One region of the Pseudoalteromonas sp. SG43-3 genome, then DNA from elsewhere that is predicted to be linked to it. Evidence: predicted binding sites of a transcription regulator. Region 1 holds the regulator's gene; the other holds the start of a gene.
The links. Region 1 encodes sigma-54, which starts transcription at its own class of promoters, with help from an activator protein. Its sites were predicted from a motif close to GTTGGCACGNNNNTNGNNT; they were not measured.
Positions count from the first base shown of each region.

Region 2: the regulator sigma-54 is predicted to act here: its motif matches at 2,956-2,974, upstream of glnA (glutamate--ammonia ligase).

Region 1 is NZ_JACJFC010000001.1:64,176-72,361, reverse strand. It holds gene lptA (lipopolysaccharide transport periplasmic protein LptA) at 1-433, shown strand, start outside; gene lptB (LPS export ABC transporter ATP-binding protein) at 430-1,155, shown strand; gene H5157_RS00355 (RNA polymerase factor sigma-54) at 1,225-2,724, shown strand; gene hpf (ribosome hibernation promoting factor) at 2,751-3,038, shown strand; gene ptsN (PTS IIA-like nitrogen regulatory protein PtsN) at 3,043-3,495, shown strand; gene rapZ (RNase adapter RapZ) at 3,514-4,359, shown strand; gene H5157_RS00335 (HPr family phosphocarrier protein) at 4,402-4,674, shown strand; gene mgtE (magnesium transporter) at 4,806-6,164, shown strand; gene H5157_RS00325 (protein disulfide oxidoreductase) at 6,367-6,774, shown strand; gene H5157_RS00320 (YgiQ family radical SAM protein) at 6,945-8,186, opposite strand, start outside.
Region 2 is NZ_JACJFC010000012.1:26,824-35,009, forward strand. It holds gene glnL (nitrogen regulation protein NR(II)) at 1-776, opposite strand, end outside; gene H5157_RS12435 (DUF4124 domain-containing protein) at 859-1,380, opposite strand; gene glnA (glutamate--ammonia ligase) at 1,494-2,900, opposite strand; gene typA (translational GTPase TypA) at 3,408-5,231, shown strand; gene H5157_RS12450 (CBM9 family sugar-binding protein) at 5,585-6,313, opposite strand; gene H5157_RS12455 (MBL fold metallo-hydrolase) at 6,381-7,460, opposite strand; gene H5157_RS12460 (DUF2959 domain-containing protein) at 7,535-8,186, opposite strand, start outside.

The sequences.
Region 1 (8,186 bases):
CGACAAGCAAGAAGGTCAATTGAAAGCTAATGTGGGTATTTTTGAGAAAAACGTTGAGATTATTCACGGTAATCGCCGCATTACAGCCGATCGCCTCGAAGTACACAAACGTGATGAACTTGGTGATAATAAACAATTATTAATTGCCACAGGTAGCCCTGCGCACTTTGAAGAAAAGCAATCAGACGGCACGACTATGAGCGCCAGTGCTGACGAAGTACGTTATGATGTATCTAAGCGTTTTTTAACGCTTGTTGGTAATGCACAAGTATCGCAAGCCGGACAAAAAATAAATGCTAAAAGCATTACCTACGACATAGAGCAGCAGCTCATCAGTGCCGAAAAAGATGAAAACTCAACTGACCGCGTTCACACAATTTTAGTACCGATCGAAACTAAAAAAAGTAAAAAAGGCGATAAAGGTCAACCATGAGCACATTAAAAGCAGAACTATTAGCAAAAAGCTATAAAGGTCGTGAAGTTGTAAAAAACGTCGGCCTTGAAGTACAAGCTGGCAGTATAGTTGGCTTACTTGGCCCTAACGGTGCTGGTAAAACAACGACTTTTTATATGATTGTAGGGCTTGTTCCTAGCGACAAAGGTAAAATATCTATTGATGATAACGATATTACTCTTTTACCTATGCATAGTCGTGCTAGATTAGGCATAGGCTACTTACCACAAGAGTCATCGATTTTTAGAAAGCTGACTGTTTATCAAAACTTAATGGCCATTTTAGAAACGCGCAAAGAACTAAATAAACAAGCCAGAGAAGACACGCTCAATAACTTATTAGATGAATTTAGCATACAACACATTCGTGATAGCCAAGGTATGGCATTATCGGGGGGAGAACGTCGTCGTGTAGAAATAGCACGAGCGCTGGCAGCAGATCCTAAATTTATATTACTGGATGAACCGTTTGCCGGTGTTGACCCTATTTCGGTATTAGATATAAAGAAAATAATAGAACATCTTAAAAATCGTGGGATTGGTGTATTAATTACCGACCATAACGTAAGAGAGACCCTTGATGTTTGTGAAAAAGCCTACATTGTTTCTCATGGGGAGCTGATTGCATCAGGTACTCCAGAACACGTATTAAATGATAAAACAGTACGCGATGTTTACTTAGGCGAGCAATTTAGGCTGTAACATTTACGCCATGTCTTTAAGCATCTGCTAGTATTAATTATAACAACATAAAAGGATTGTTAGAGATACATGAGGCAATCACTACAGCTGCGCATGGGCCAGCAACTTACAATGACTCCACAGTTGCAACAAGCTATTCGTTTGTTGCAACTCAGTACATTGGATCTCCAGCAAGAAATACAAGAAGCTCTCGACAGTAATCCACTATTAGAGGTTGAAGAGGCAGACTATTCCGAAGACGCTGCTGGTAAAAACGAGCAAAAAGCTGATACCGATGACATAACTGTTAGCGCATCTGCTGATGATGCTCCGAGCGAATACGAACAAGATACTGGTGAAGCACTTGCAAAAGACACGCTAAGTGACGACATGGCTATGGATGTCAGTTGGGATGAGTACATGAGTGCCGCTCCTGCAGCCTCATCAGGTCCAATGCCTGAAGACGAATCAATATACCAAGGCGCCTCTACTGAAACGCTGCATGAGTATTTAATGTGGCAATTACAACTAACGCCATTTAGCCCTACAGACGAAGCTATTGCTATTGCTATTGTAGAAGCTGTCGATGATTCAGGTATTTTAACACTAAGCTGCGAAGAGATTTTAGAAAGCTTTAATCAAGAAAACGAAGATGATAACGAAGTCGAACTTGATGAAATTGAAGCGGTATTAAAACGCATCCAACTGTTTGATCCTGTTGGTATTGCTGCACGTAGTTTACAAGAGTGTTTGTGTATTCAGCTTAATCAATTTGATAAAGAAACACCTTATATTAATGAAACGAAAATGATTTTAACCGAGCATATTGATCTATTAGCAGCTCGCGACTATCGTACATTAATGAAAAAAACTAAGCTCAAAGAAGAAGAGCTTAAAGAAGTAATGACACTAATACATACTCTCAACCCAAAACCTGCAGATACTATTGTAAGGGAAGAATCTGAGTATGTTATTCCTGATGTGTCAGTTAAAAAAATTAAAGGCCGCTGGGTTGTCGAATTAAACCCAGATAGCATGCCTAAAATTCGTGTTAATAGCCAATACGCAGCAATGTCTCGCACTGTAAAATCAAGTGGCGACAGCCAGTTTATTCGCTCACATTTACAAGAAGCTAAATGGTTTATTAAAAGCTTAGAAAGTAGAAACGACACGCTATTAAAAGTTACTAATTGTATTGTTAAGCAACAACAAGGCTTTTTTGAACATGGCCCTGAAGCCATGAAACCAATGGTTTTAAATGATGTTGCTGAAATGGTAGAAATGCACGAATCGACAATTTCTCGCGTAACTACTCAAAAGTACATGCATACACCCCGTGGTATATTTGAGCTTAAATATTTTTTCTCAAGCCATGTAAGTACTGAAAACGGTGGTGAATGTTCATCTACAGCAATACGTGCGCTTATCCGAAAATTAATCGCAGCAGAAAACTCAGCAAAACCATTGAGTGATAGCAAAATAGCGGATATATTGGCTGAGCAAGGAATTAAAGTAGCGAGACGTACAATCGCAAAATACCGCGAATCTCTTGCTATTCCACCGTCAAATCAGCGTAAAAGTCTGATTTAAGACGCTAAACTAAGAGGGTAATGCTTATGCAACTAAACTTAACTGGTCGTCACGTAGAATTAACCGATTCACTAAGAGACTATATTAATACTAAATTTGCGAAGCTTGAAAGACACTCTGATCATATTAATAATGTTCATGTCATTCTCGATGTAGAAAAATTAAATCAAAAAGCAGAAGCCACAATACACGTAAGCGGTGCTGAGCTATTTGCCTCTACAGAACATCAAGATATGTATGCCGCTATTGACTCGTTGATCGACAAGCTCGATCGCCAAGTAATCAAACACAAAGAGAAGCTTGCTCGACACTAATATGATGAAATTAAGTTCACTTATATGCCAGGACTGCAGCAAAGCTGCGGTCCTTTTTAATAGCAAAAAAAGAATTTTAGAGTTCATTAGCGAACTTGCTCACGACAAACTTCCGTATTTACCGCAACAAGATATTCTTAATGCTTTAATGAGCAGAGAGAAATTAGGTAGTACAGGTATAGGACGTGGCATTGCTATTCCTCATGGAAGAATGAGCGGTGCAGAAGAGCCTTTGGCTTTAGTGCTCGTTAGCGAAACTCCAATAAACTTTGATGCAATCGATAATCGCCCTGTTGATATTTTTGTCGCACTCATCGTACCAGATGGCGATAACCAGCAGCACTTAAAGACTCTAGCAACCATTGCTGATAAACTAAACAACAAAGATTTTTGTAAACAGTTACGCAGTGCAAAATCTGATACTGAGCTTTACCAAGTTATTGTCGATCAATCATAGTTTTATAAAGGGTGTTAAATGGAGTTAATTATCATAAGCGGCCGTTCTGGTTCTGGAAAGTCGGTTGCTTTGCGCGTTGTAGAAGATTTAGGTTATTATTGCGTAGATAATATTCCAGTAAACCTACTACCTTCATTAGTTCGCAGTGTGTCTGATAGCTACGATAAAATTGCTGTTAGCATAGATGTGCGCAACATACCTAAAGAACAAGATGAATTTAACGATATTCTTGAATACTTACCAGGCTTTGCAAACCCTACGTTATTTTATTTAGATAGTGACGATCAGACATTGATCAAACGCTTTTCTGAAACACGCAGATTACACCCACTATCAATAGACTCGTTGCCTCTTGATTTAGCCATCAAAAAAGAAAAAGAATTACTTGATGTATTAACCACTCGCGCCGACTTTATGATAGATACGACTGATTTAAGTGTTCATCAACTCGCTGAATCTATTCGTGAAAAGATTTTAGGTAAAAAAGATAAGCAACTGATTGTCACATTTGAATCATTTGGTTTTAAACACGGTATACCAAAAGAAGCAGACTACGTATTTGATGCACGCTTTTTACCAAATCCACACTGGGAACCAGAGTTGAAGCCTTTAAATGGGTTAGATCAACCGGTTAAAGACTATTTAGCTAATCACAGCATAGTGCAAAAATTCACATGGCAAATTCAAACATTTGTACAAACGTGGTTACCGCATTTAGAACGAAATAACCGCAGTTATTTAACCATTGCTATTGGCTGTACAGGTGGGCAACATCGCTCTGTGTATTTAGCGCAAACTATCGGTGAAAGTTTTGCAATGACACATCCCAATGTAAAAATTCGCCATCGCGAACAAGAAAAATAATATAGCTGAATAATCACCTGTTCAGCTTAGGTAGAGTAAGTTATGCATTGTGAAGATACCTTTTTAATAAAAAACAAATTAGGCTTACACGCCAGAGCAGCTACTGTGCTTGCGCAATTAGCAGTACAATTTGATGCTACAATCACATTATTCCAAGATGACAAAGAAGCAGCAGGCGATAGCGTACTTGCATTAATGTTACTTGAAAGTAGCCAAGGAAAAGAAGTTAAAGTTGTTTGTAAAGGCCCTGATTCTGAGCAAGCTTTACACGCTGTTGGAGAATTAATAGCACAACGCTTTAATGAACAAGAATAATCTGTTTTATAAAAACAATATTCGCATTACTAGTGCTTCAATTAAAACAGATATATAAAATAAATAGGTTAGTAACGCCAGTTAACTCACCTCCCCCCATAAAGTAATATAACAATTTATAAAGGACGCCAATGCCAGAAGCTTTTGAACAAGATTATCCACTACAGCAACTAAAGCAGGTGACGAAGTCACTCAATAGTGGTCAATTTGTTCAAGTTAGGCGCATGCTCGCAAAAACGGCTCCTTGTGATACCGCATTATTATTAGAATCATCACCGCATAAAATTCGCCGACTGCTTTGGCAATTGGTCGATCCTGATGTGCAGGGTGATGTTCTTGAAGAATTATCTGAAGATGTTCGTTTAGGCATTATTGCCCAAATGGAACCTAAGCACATTGCCGCCGCAACTGAAGACATGGGCCACGATGACTTAGGTGAAGTATTACGTAGCCTGCCAGATACCGTCTATAAAGACGTTGTTAGCGCGATGGACATTCAAGACCGTGAACGTGCCACGCAAGCACTGTCATATCAAGAGCGTTCAGCAGGTGCGCTAATGAACACCGATACGGTGACCATTCGCCCTGATGTAACACTCGATGTTGTACTTCGTTATATTAGACTGCGTGGTGAGTTACCAGAGGGTACAGATGATTTATATGTTGTTGATAAACATAACTGCTTTATAGGCGCTTTATCGCTGAGTACATTATTAACTAATCCGCCAGAAAAAATTGTCCGCGATTTAATGGATGAAGATTGTGAGTCTATCCCAATCTCAATGGATGAAAGTGAAGTAGCGCAATTATTTGAGCGTCATAATTGGATATCGGCCCCAGTGGTGGACGATAACGACCAACTCCTCGGTCGTGTTACTATCGATGACATCGTTGATGTAATCCGAGAAGATGCCGAGCATAGCTTATTAAGCCTAGCCGGTCTTGATGATGAAGAGGATACATTCGCGCCAGTACTAAAAAGCTCTAAAAAACGCTCAGTTTGGCTAGGAGTTAACTTACTAACCGCACTTGCAGCTGCTTTTGTAGCTAGCTTTTTTGAAGGCACTTTAGATGTGCTCCCTATTTTGGCTGTGCTTAACGGTATTGTCCCTTCTATGGGTGGTGTTGCTGGTAGCCAATCATTAACGCTTGTTATCCGTGGTATTGCAGTAGGTCATATAAACCAAACAAACCAACGTTTCTTGATGATGAAAGAACTGGCCATTGGCGCGCTAAACGGTATTTTGTGGTCACTATTAATTGCGGGTGTTATTGCGCTATGGCAGTGGGACTTTATGCTTGGTGGCGTACTCGCCTTCGCTATGTTTATGAACTTAGTGGTGGCAGGTGTTGCTGGTGCAAGTATTCCAATAATTCTTAAAAGAATGAATATAGACCCTGCTCTTGCAGGGAGTGTGGTGCTAACCACGGTGACTGATATTGTTGGTATATTCGCCTTTTTAGGTACTGCTACATGGTTGCTGATATAAATTAAACGCTTTAAATGTAAAAAACTACAGCAAAAATACTTAGGGTAAATCAGTAGCTATGGCAACGGATACCAAACATAAAAATGACATACCTAAAAAAACGCTAAAACAAAAAAGCGTATCCATATTAAAAAGTGTACTGGTATATGGCTCTATATTTTTCGTCATTTATACCGCCGTCAATTGGTGGCGGCAACCTGTCATGCCAGCAAATCCTCAATTACAATTAATCGACTATAAAGGGCAAAACATTAATTTAGCAGCAATGAGCCAAGATAAACCCACGCTTGTGTATTTTTGGGGAACTTGGTGTCCTATTTGTAGTATTACCTCCCCTGCCATAAACGAACTCGCAAACGAGAATAAATACCCTGTTGTGAGCATCGCGATAAAATCAGGCTCTGATCAAGAGCTGCATGATTATTTAAATGAGCAAGGCTACAGCTTCAGTACTGTTAACGATCAACACGGGGAGATATTTTCCGATTGGCAGGGACAAGTCACGCCATCTTATATAATCTTAAAAGATAATAAAATGACGCAAGGACTCACCGGCATTCAGCCGTTATGGTCACTTAAATTGCGTTTGTGGTTATCATCAATGCTTTAAAAAAAAGCTAAACTTAGCACAGGATATCTAAAGAGAGGGAGGCTCTAAAACCTCACTCTTTATCACCTACAATAATATAGATAATAAAGAGCAAAGCTGACTTAATTTACGTATACAAAAGCTAAAAAACGCGTACCGCAATTAGCCTTATCTATTAGCGAATAAAATTACTAACGTGTGCTTTGACGATTACCGCCCACTTTTGGCTTAGTGTTTGCCTTTTTAAATTGGCTAAAACCAGTATGTCGCGTTAGTGCCGGACGCCCACCTTTTTTACCACCTTTACCTGATTTTTCATCGCGCCCTTCTTCTGGCACTAAACAGTTAGGCCCTTTACCAATTAAATTAGCTTTACCCATTTTACGTAGAGCTTCACGTATCATTGGCCAACCAGCTGCATCGTGGTAGCGTAAAATAGCTTTATGTAATCTACGTTGGCGTGCGCCTTTAGGTACTGGAACAACTTCTGAGTTGTTTTTTATATTACGCAAAGAGTTCATCTCTGTATGGTAAATAGTCGTCGCATTAGCCATAGGTGATGGGTAAAAATTTTGTACCTGATCAAGCTTAAAGTCGTTTGATTTAAGCCATAAAGCCATGTTTACCATGTCTTCATCTTTTGTACCTGGGTGAGCAGATATAAAGTAAGGAATTAAGTACTGTTTTTTACCGGCTTCTTTAGAGTATTTATCAAATAGTTCTTTAAATTGATCATATGCGCCCATACCTGGTTTCATCATTTTTGATAATGGACCATCCTCTGTATGCTCTGGCGCTATTTTTAAGTAACCGCCTACATGATGCGTTACTAATTCTTTAACGTAACGCGGGTCACGTACGGCTAAATCGTAACGCACACCTGAAGCAATCAATACCTTTTTAATACCCTTAACTTCACGTGCTTTTTTATACAAATCTATTGTTGGCGTATGATCTGTATCCATGTGTTTACAAATATCTGGATACACACATGATAAGCGTCTACAGGTACTCTCGGCTTTTTTACTAGTACAACGCAGCTTATACATATTCGCCGTTGGGCCACCTAAATCAGAAATAACACCAGTAAAGCCGGGAACTTTATCTCTAATTTGTTCAATTTCTTCAATAATAGATTCTTGCGAACGACTTTGAATAATGCGCCCTTCATGCTCTGTAATTGAGCAAAACGAACAACCACCAAAACAGCCACGCATAATATTAACTGACGTTTTAATCATATCGTAAGCAGGTATTTTAGCATCACCATAACTTGGGTGAGGAATACGCTGATACGGCAAACCAAATACAGCATCCATTTCATGTGTTTCTAATGGATATGCTGGCGGGTTTACCCAAATAGAGCGATCGCCATGTCGTTGGTAAAGCGCTCTTGCACAACCAGGGTTTGTTTCTTGATGTAAAATTCGCGA
Region 2 (8,186 bases), on a different contig from region 1:
TGCTGAGCATTTCGAACAATGTTTAATACTACTTGCTGAATTTTACCTTGATCAATGTATACATCAGGAATGCTTGGGTCGTAATCCTTAACCAAGCTAATGTTAGAACAATTATCTAACGTACTTAGTCGTGCAACTGATTCAAGTGATTGATGTATATTGCCATACGATTTTTGCGGAAGCTGATTTGGCCCTAAAAGCCTATCTACTAATTCGCGTAATCGGTCAGCTTGCTCAATGATAAGTTCAGCACATTGGTCTCTTTCTTGTTGATCAACCTCATACTGCAATAACTGCGCCGCTCCGCGAATTCCACCTAAAGGATTTTTAATTTCGTGAGCTAAGCCTCTTATTAGATTTCGGGCTGCTTGGTATTGATGCATTTGATTAGATGCTTGGTCGTGCTTAATTTCGTCATCGGTTTGGCGCCACTCAAATAAAATATAAAGTGAGCCATCAAACTTAATTTGTCGTGTACTTACGGCTACTTTTGCATGGCGAGAATCGCTAAAAACCACGTCAGCTCTGTGCTGCTGGCAATCTACACCTTCAACTAATGAGTATTGTTCTATACGCTGCAAATCGATTGAATGGTAATTAAAAAGACTATCGAAAGGCTGATCTAATAGGCGCTTGTTACCAAGGCCAAGCAGTTCGCTAGTACTGGTATTGGCATAGACAACGGTGAAGTTTTTATCAAGCAACATGATAGCGGTTGTTTGATTTTGCCAAATAGCATCGAGTAGATCAGGGCTAAAGTTTTTATTATTAATCATAGTTGCACCATTTTAGTGCGTGGATATTTACAAGCAAGTTATATAGTAAAATACACTGCTGCACGTTTAGTAATGCCCCAATTTAGTTACTTAGGTTTAGCCCTTTTCGGTGCATAAAAAATATGCAGGGCTCACTTATAGCAATAACTTGGTTTTTACTATTAAAAAGCTTTAATTGTAGTGTGTGCTCACCACGTTCTACATCTCTTATTGCAAAGGTTGAACTGTCACTGGCTGGGCCATGTGCTTTGCCATCAATAAAAAGTTGTATAGTAAAACCAGTTTCAAAGCGTGGTTTTATTCGGCTAGTAACATAAACAGTGCCGGTATTTTCACGAATAGTCTGGTTATGATCAGGTGAGGAAATGGCAATACTAAAGGCCGCTTGTTGGGGCTGGGGTTGCTCGTCAAAAATGTCAGTATTTGTTGCAGGCATATTAAGATCTTGGCTGGTAAGCTTTACCTCTTTAGCACCTTTATGAGGGGTGTCAGAGAACACTAATACGCCATTTTTATCTTTCCAAGCGTATATCTTTGTTTCACCAGCGTAACCATAATTGCTTAATCCTAAAGCAATTAATAGTAATAAAATCTTGTTGTTCACTCTGCAGCCCTGCATTTTTGTCGGTAACTTAACTTTAGTGGAGATTGATTAATTTTACCATTAAAAAAGCCCGCAAAGCGGGCTTGAGAACACACATATTTTATACAGCTAAATTAACAGCTGTAGTACATTTCAAACTCAACTGGGTGAGTTGTCATGTTAAGCTTTTCAACTTCTTTAGATTTAAGTTCGATGTAAGCATCGATTAAGTCGTCAGTGAATACACCACCTTGAGTTAAGAATTCACGGTCTGCGCTAAGTGCAGATAGTGCTTCGTCAAGTGATGCTGCAACAGTTGGGATTTCTGCTGCTTCTTCAGCTGGTAAGTCATATAAATCTTTATCCATAGCATCGCCAGGGTGGATCTTGTTTTTGATACCATCAAGGCCAGCCATAAGCATTGCTGAGAAAGCAAGGTATGGGTTAGCTGTTGGATCTGGGAAGCGTACTTCAATACGACGACCTTTTTCAGATGGAACCACTGGGATACGGATTGATGCAGAACGGTTACGTGCAGAGTATGCAAGCATAACTGGTGCTTCAAAACCTGGTACTAAACGTTTGTACGAGTTAGTAGAGGCGTTTGCAAAAGCGTTAATTGCTTTAGCATGCTTGATGATACCGCCAATGTAGTAAAGCGCATCTTCAGAAAGGCCGCCGTACTTATCACCAGCAAAAAGGTTTACACCATCTTTAGCAAGTGACTGGTGACAATGCATACCAGAACCGTTATCACCAACAACTGGCTTAGGCATAAACGTTGCTGTTTTACCGTATAAGTGAGCCATGTTATGGATAACATATTTCATTTCTTGGATTTCATCCGCTTTTAATACCATTGTATTAAAGCGAGTAGCAATCTCGTTTTGACCTGCTGTTGCAACTTCGTGGTGATGTGCTTCTACTACTTGACCCATTTCTTCTAGAACTAGACACGTAGCTGAACGCCAATCTTGGAAGTCATCAACAGGAGCAACTGGGAAGTAACCGCCTTTAATACCTGGACGGTGACCTGTGTTGCCATCTGCATATTCTTTATCTGAGTTCCAAGCAGCTTGCTTAGAATCAATTTTGTACATAGAACCAGACATATCTGATTTGTATTTAACGTCGTCAAATACGAAAAACTCTGGCTCAGGGCCAAATAAAACTGTATCTGCAATACCTGTAGAGCGCATGTAATCTTCAGCACGCTTAGCAACAGAACGCGGGTCGCGCTCATAACCTTGAAGCGTAGAAGGCTCTACTACGTCACAACGTACGATTAATGTTGATTCTTCAGTGAAAGGGTCTAGTTTGATTGATTCAGCAACTGGCATTAATACCATGTCTGATTCGTTTATGCCTTTCCAGCCTGCAATTGAAGAACCGTCAAACATTTTACCGTCTTCAAAAAAGTCTTCATCAACTTGGTGATGAGGAATAGATACATGTTGTTCTTTACCCTTAGTGTCAGTAAAGCGTAAATCAATGAACTTGACGTCATTTTCTTTAATAAAATCTAAAACCGATTGTGACATGTGTCCTCCAACTATTGGGTTTTGTTATTGCTGCATAATTGCTTTGGGATTTACTAAGCTGATTTTGTGCCATTTTTATAACTAGCTGTTTATAAATTAAAAAAATATCGTTGCATCAAAATGGAATGTACAAACGCACCATGTTGGTGCGTAAATTTTCCTTTTTGGTGCAAAATTTACAGGGCACAATTTGCTGCTAATTTAATCGCTCGGAAATAGCATAACCTAAATGCAAAAGAGTACCAAAAAGATCAGCAAAATAGCCAAAAAGGCTGTTTTTCAAAAAAAATTTGAAATTTAATTCATATAATTGTCATATATAAAACAGATACTTAGTAAAAGTATTGAGAAAGTTTTGAAATTTATATTGGATAAACTTTCATCCATGTCATTAATGAGGGATAATATGCGCCCTTTTAAATCCTATGCTGGGACATCTCGCGAAAGCGTGGATGAGTGCGTAGATCTTGCAGGATCAATGAGAATTTAATTTCTCTGAGTAAATATATGAGCATCGAACAGTTAAGAAATATAGCGATTATCGCGCACGTTGACCATGGTAAAACAACACTGGTTGACAAACTACTTGAGCAATCAGGTACATTAGAAACACGCGGCGGTAACGAAGAGCGCGTGATGGACTCAAACGACATTGAGAAAGAACGTGGTATTACCATTTTGGCTAAAAACACAGCCATTTCTTGGAATGACTACCATATCAATATCGTAGATACCCCGGGACACGCCGATTTCGGTGGTGAAGTTGAACGCGTACTTTCGATGGCTGACTCAGTATTATTACTTGTTGATGCTCAAGAAGGTCCAATGCCGCAAACGCGTTTCGTTACGCAAAAAGCATTCGCGCAAGGCTTAAAGCCAATCGTCGTTATCAATAAAATTGATAAGCCAGGCGCTCGTCCAGATTGGGTTATGGATCAAATCTTTGATTTATTCGACAACCTTGGCGCGACTGACGAACAGTTAGACTTTAAAGTAATCTACGCTTCAGCAATCAACGGTTGGGCAACACTAGATTTAGACGAACCATCAGACAACATGGAACCTATGTTCAAGATGATCGTTGAAGAAGTATCACCACCGGATGCAGATCCTGAAGGTGACTTCCAAATGCAAATTTCTCAACTAGATTACAACTCTTATGTTGGTGTAGTTGGTATTGGTCGTATTAAACGTGGTTCTGTTGCTCCTAACCAACAAGTTACTATTATCAGTGCTGATGGCACTACACGTAATGGTAAAATTGGTGCAGTACAAAGCTACCTAGGTCTTGAGCGTATCGAAACTGATAGAGCTTACGCTGGTAACATCGTAACTGTAACAGGTATTGGTGAGCTTAAGATTTCTGATACAGTTTGTTTCCCAGGAAACGTTGAAGCATTACCACCACTAAGTGTTGATGAGCCAACTGTAACAATGACATTCTCTGTAAATAACTCACCTTTCTGTGGTAAAGAAGGTAAGTTTGTAACGTCACGTAATATCCGTGAGCGTTTAGACAAAGAATTAGTACACAACGTAGCACTTCGCGTTGAAGATACTGCAAGCCCAGATAGCTTCCGTGTTTCTGGTCGTGGTGAATTACACCTAGGTATCTTAATCGAAAACATGCGTCGTGAAGGTTACGAGCTTTCAGTTTCTCGTCCAGAAGTTATCTTACGTACTGTAGATGGCGTTCTAGAAGAACCGTTTGAAACAGTGACTATTGACTGTCAAGAAGAGCATCAAGGTTCTGTTATGGAACAAGTTGGCCTACGTAAAGGTGAACTTACTAACATGACTCCAGATGGCAAAGGCCGTATGCGTTTAGACTTCATGATCCCAAGCCGTGGTTTAATTGGTTTCCAAACTGATTTCATGACGCTTACTTCGGGTTCTGGTCTTATGTACCATACGTTCGATCATTATGGTCCTCATAAAGGTGGCGCTATCGGCGTTCGTAAGAACGGCGTAATGATTGCAAACGCAACTGGTAAAGCACTTACTAACGCATTATTTAACTTACAAGAGCGCGGCCGTTTATTTATCGGTCACGGTGTTGAAGTATACGAAGGTATGGTTATCGGTATTCATAACCGTGATAACGACCTTACAGTTAACGCCCTTAAAGGTAAGCAGTTAACTAACGTACGTGCATCTGGTACTGATGAAGCGCAAACGCTTTCTCCGCACCTTAACTACTCACTTGAGCAAGCGCTTGAGTTCATCGATGATGACGAGCTAGTTGAAGTTACTCCACTAAACATTCGTATCCGTAAGAAACACCTTACAGAAAACGAACGTAAACGTGCGGGTCGTGCACCTAAGTCATAATCTATTAATTTAGAATAATGATTTTAAAAGCCGCTGTATTGCAAAATACAGCGGCTTTTTTGTGGATGAAAATAAGAGCTGTTAGCTATAGTCGTCAGTTGAAAGTATTTAGTTAAAAATTATATGACTACTGTTTTGAGATGAAATTTCCATAATATATTTACCTCTAAAAGCGCAGCGCCTCTTAACCTCTTTGTGAATAATTTACTTAAAGATCTTTTGCACAAGGAGAAGAAAGAGAGAGAGCTGAAACAGCCGATAATGCAAAGTATCTGTGTTTTTTGGTGGGGGGGTCGTTGGGTCTCACTTCGCTCAACCCAACATACATGTTCAATTATTTTATTGGTAGTAACTTACTTTTTAGGAAGTAGGGTTATTTTGCCAAATACGTCGGCATCTATAAAACCACGATTTCTGTCGCCATTTACTGGTTGTACTTCGTGTGAGCCCATAAAGTGCTCGCGCACGTCACTGCCATCGTTATCGCAATACGCTAACATAAACCCGATTACTTGCTTTTCGCTAAGTGTAAGTGGGGTGTTTTTAGCCCCTTCTTTATAATTATTAGGGTAGAGCTTTATCGCTACTTCCCAGGTGATGTTAAAGGGCGCGGTGGTGTTGCGCTTCCAGTTACTAACTAGGTGGTCGGTATACAAATGGGCTTTTTTATCAGGTCCGTAATCGGCAGCTTGGTTATCAAGGCCAATATGGTACGCCAATGCGGTGTGATTAAATTGATGATTACCACCCGATGCATCGCTATCAATAAATACTTCAAGCGCATCGTCATCCCAATATTTATAGGTTGGATCTGCGTGTGTATCTATTAAAACATCATCCACAATATCGGCTTGTAGGTATAAATAGTTTTGATCCCACAATAAACGATAACGCCCTTTAAAGTCGGCATCGTTTGTTGGCAGTGTGCCATCCATTAAATAAGGCATGTCGTGCCAAGCGGCTTTATCCCATGCGCTTTCTGATACGCCATCAATAGTAATTGGAGTTGAGGTATGTTCAACATCAATAGCCATTGCTGGCGTGCTTAATAAAAAGCTTAAGGCGAGTGCTAATTTTTTCATTAATCTCTCAATTTTATTGTCGATTCGTCTTAATGTAATAACAATCTTAAAACAGCTAAGTGAATAGTTACAGTGAAATACTTTCGCCTTCGTTTAAAATATACAGCGGCACTTTTGAATCCATTTTATTGTACATATGCAATAAGCGAAGTAAGGCTGAATGACTGCTGTGGTCGCCCATTTTCCAACTTGAGTTACCGTATCCCCACGGTATCATTACTTTGCAGTTAAGCTCTTGTGCTGCGTTGAGCGCGTCTTCTGGTGTGGTGTGAACGTAACGATAAAATTTACCACTTTCTTTACTGTAGTAAGAAGCGATTGGCATTAAGCAAATATCGATATCGCCGTATTTTTGCTGTATGTCTTTAAAATGTTTTGAGTAGCCTGTATCGCCTGCAAAAAATAAGGTGCTACCGTTTTGTTCGAGCAGCCAGCCATTCCATAAGTCTTTATTGTTATCTTCGTAAATAAAGGGCACTAATACGCGAGCGCTAAAATGATGAGCTGGCACGGCGTTAATAACTAAGTCGTCAATGTTGGTTGTTGAGTACCACGGCATTTCGCTAATATTAAAACCGCCGGTAGGGAAGTTGTCGGCCATACCGAGTGGTGTTAAATAGCGAGGTTTATTGCCAATGCTTTGTATGTCGGCTTTATTAAAATGATCATAATGAATATGCGAATACATTACCGCATCAATATTTTCCAGTTCTTGCTCACTAGGCCAAGCGCCTGCTTTACGATAAGTGCCACCGCTGAGTTTAAAGCCAAGTGCGACTGGAGAATCAAACTGATTTTTTACCGGATCAAACAGCACACTTTGACCATTTGGTGTGTTAATTACAAAACTAGCGTGGCCAAGCCAGCGCACAGTATAGCCAGTGCTAAGTTGTGGTTTAGTTTGCTGGCCTTGGTACTGGCAGTTTTCGCTGCCGGTTTTGCATAGTAAGTCTGGGTGAGCTGGGTAGCAGTTTTCAGTACAGGTAGTGGGATATGTTTTTTCACCTGTGTATAAATTTTTATAACGGCCGTTCTTATCATTAATAGCAACAACTGAGTCAGAGCTGGTAATACGATTAATATTATTAGGTGCACCGCAGGCCGTTAATATACATAAGAGCATTGTTGCGATTAAAAAGCGTTTCATTGTAAATCCCTTTTAGTATTCCCTTTAACATAAAAAAGCCTGCAGCTAAGCAGGCTTTTTAAAGTAACAAATGATTAGCCAGCGCTGTTCATTTGTTCAATAAATTTATTTGAATCGGCAATCGATTTGTTCATGTCGTTCATCAACAATTGAATATCGCGCTTAAGGTTAGTGAATTCACCTTTAATAGCCGATACCGCTTGTGCATTTAAGTTATGCTTTAAGTATAAAACGTTATCATGAAGCGAGGTTAATACTGGCTCCATTTTACTCTCTGCGCTGCGCATTGAGCGTAATAGCTGATCAAATTGACGCTTAGTCGCGGTTAGCTTTTTGCTGCTTTCACGCTTAAGTGACGCGCTTTTGTATTGCTCTAACTCATCGCTCCACTCATCAAATAGCGCTTCTGCCACGTCTTCTACTTTATTGATGTTAGTTGACACTTCGTTAGCGGCATTTAAGCTCGACTCGTAATCGTCATTTAACTGATTATAAGTGTCTTGTAGTTCGCCACCATTAAAATCGATTAGAGTCGTTAAGCGCTCTAGTGCCGATTTAAATTCTTCTTGTGACTCTTGTTGCGAGTCTTTGGTTTCTTCTACGCGGTCAATAAGAATATCGCGTTTGTGAACACCCACTTTTTCCATCGCAGAATAATAAGCTGATTGGCAGCCAGTTAAAGTAAGTGTTACTACAAGCATTGAAACACTGAGTAATGTTTGTTTT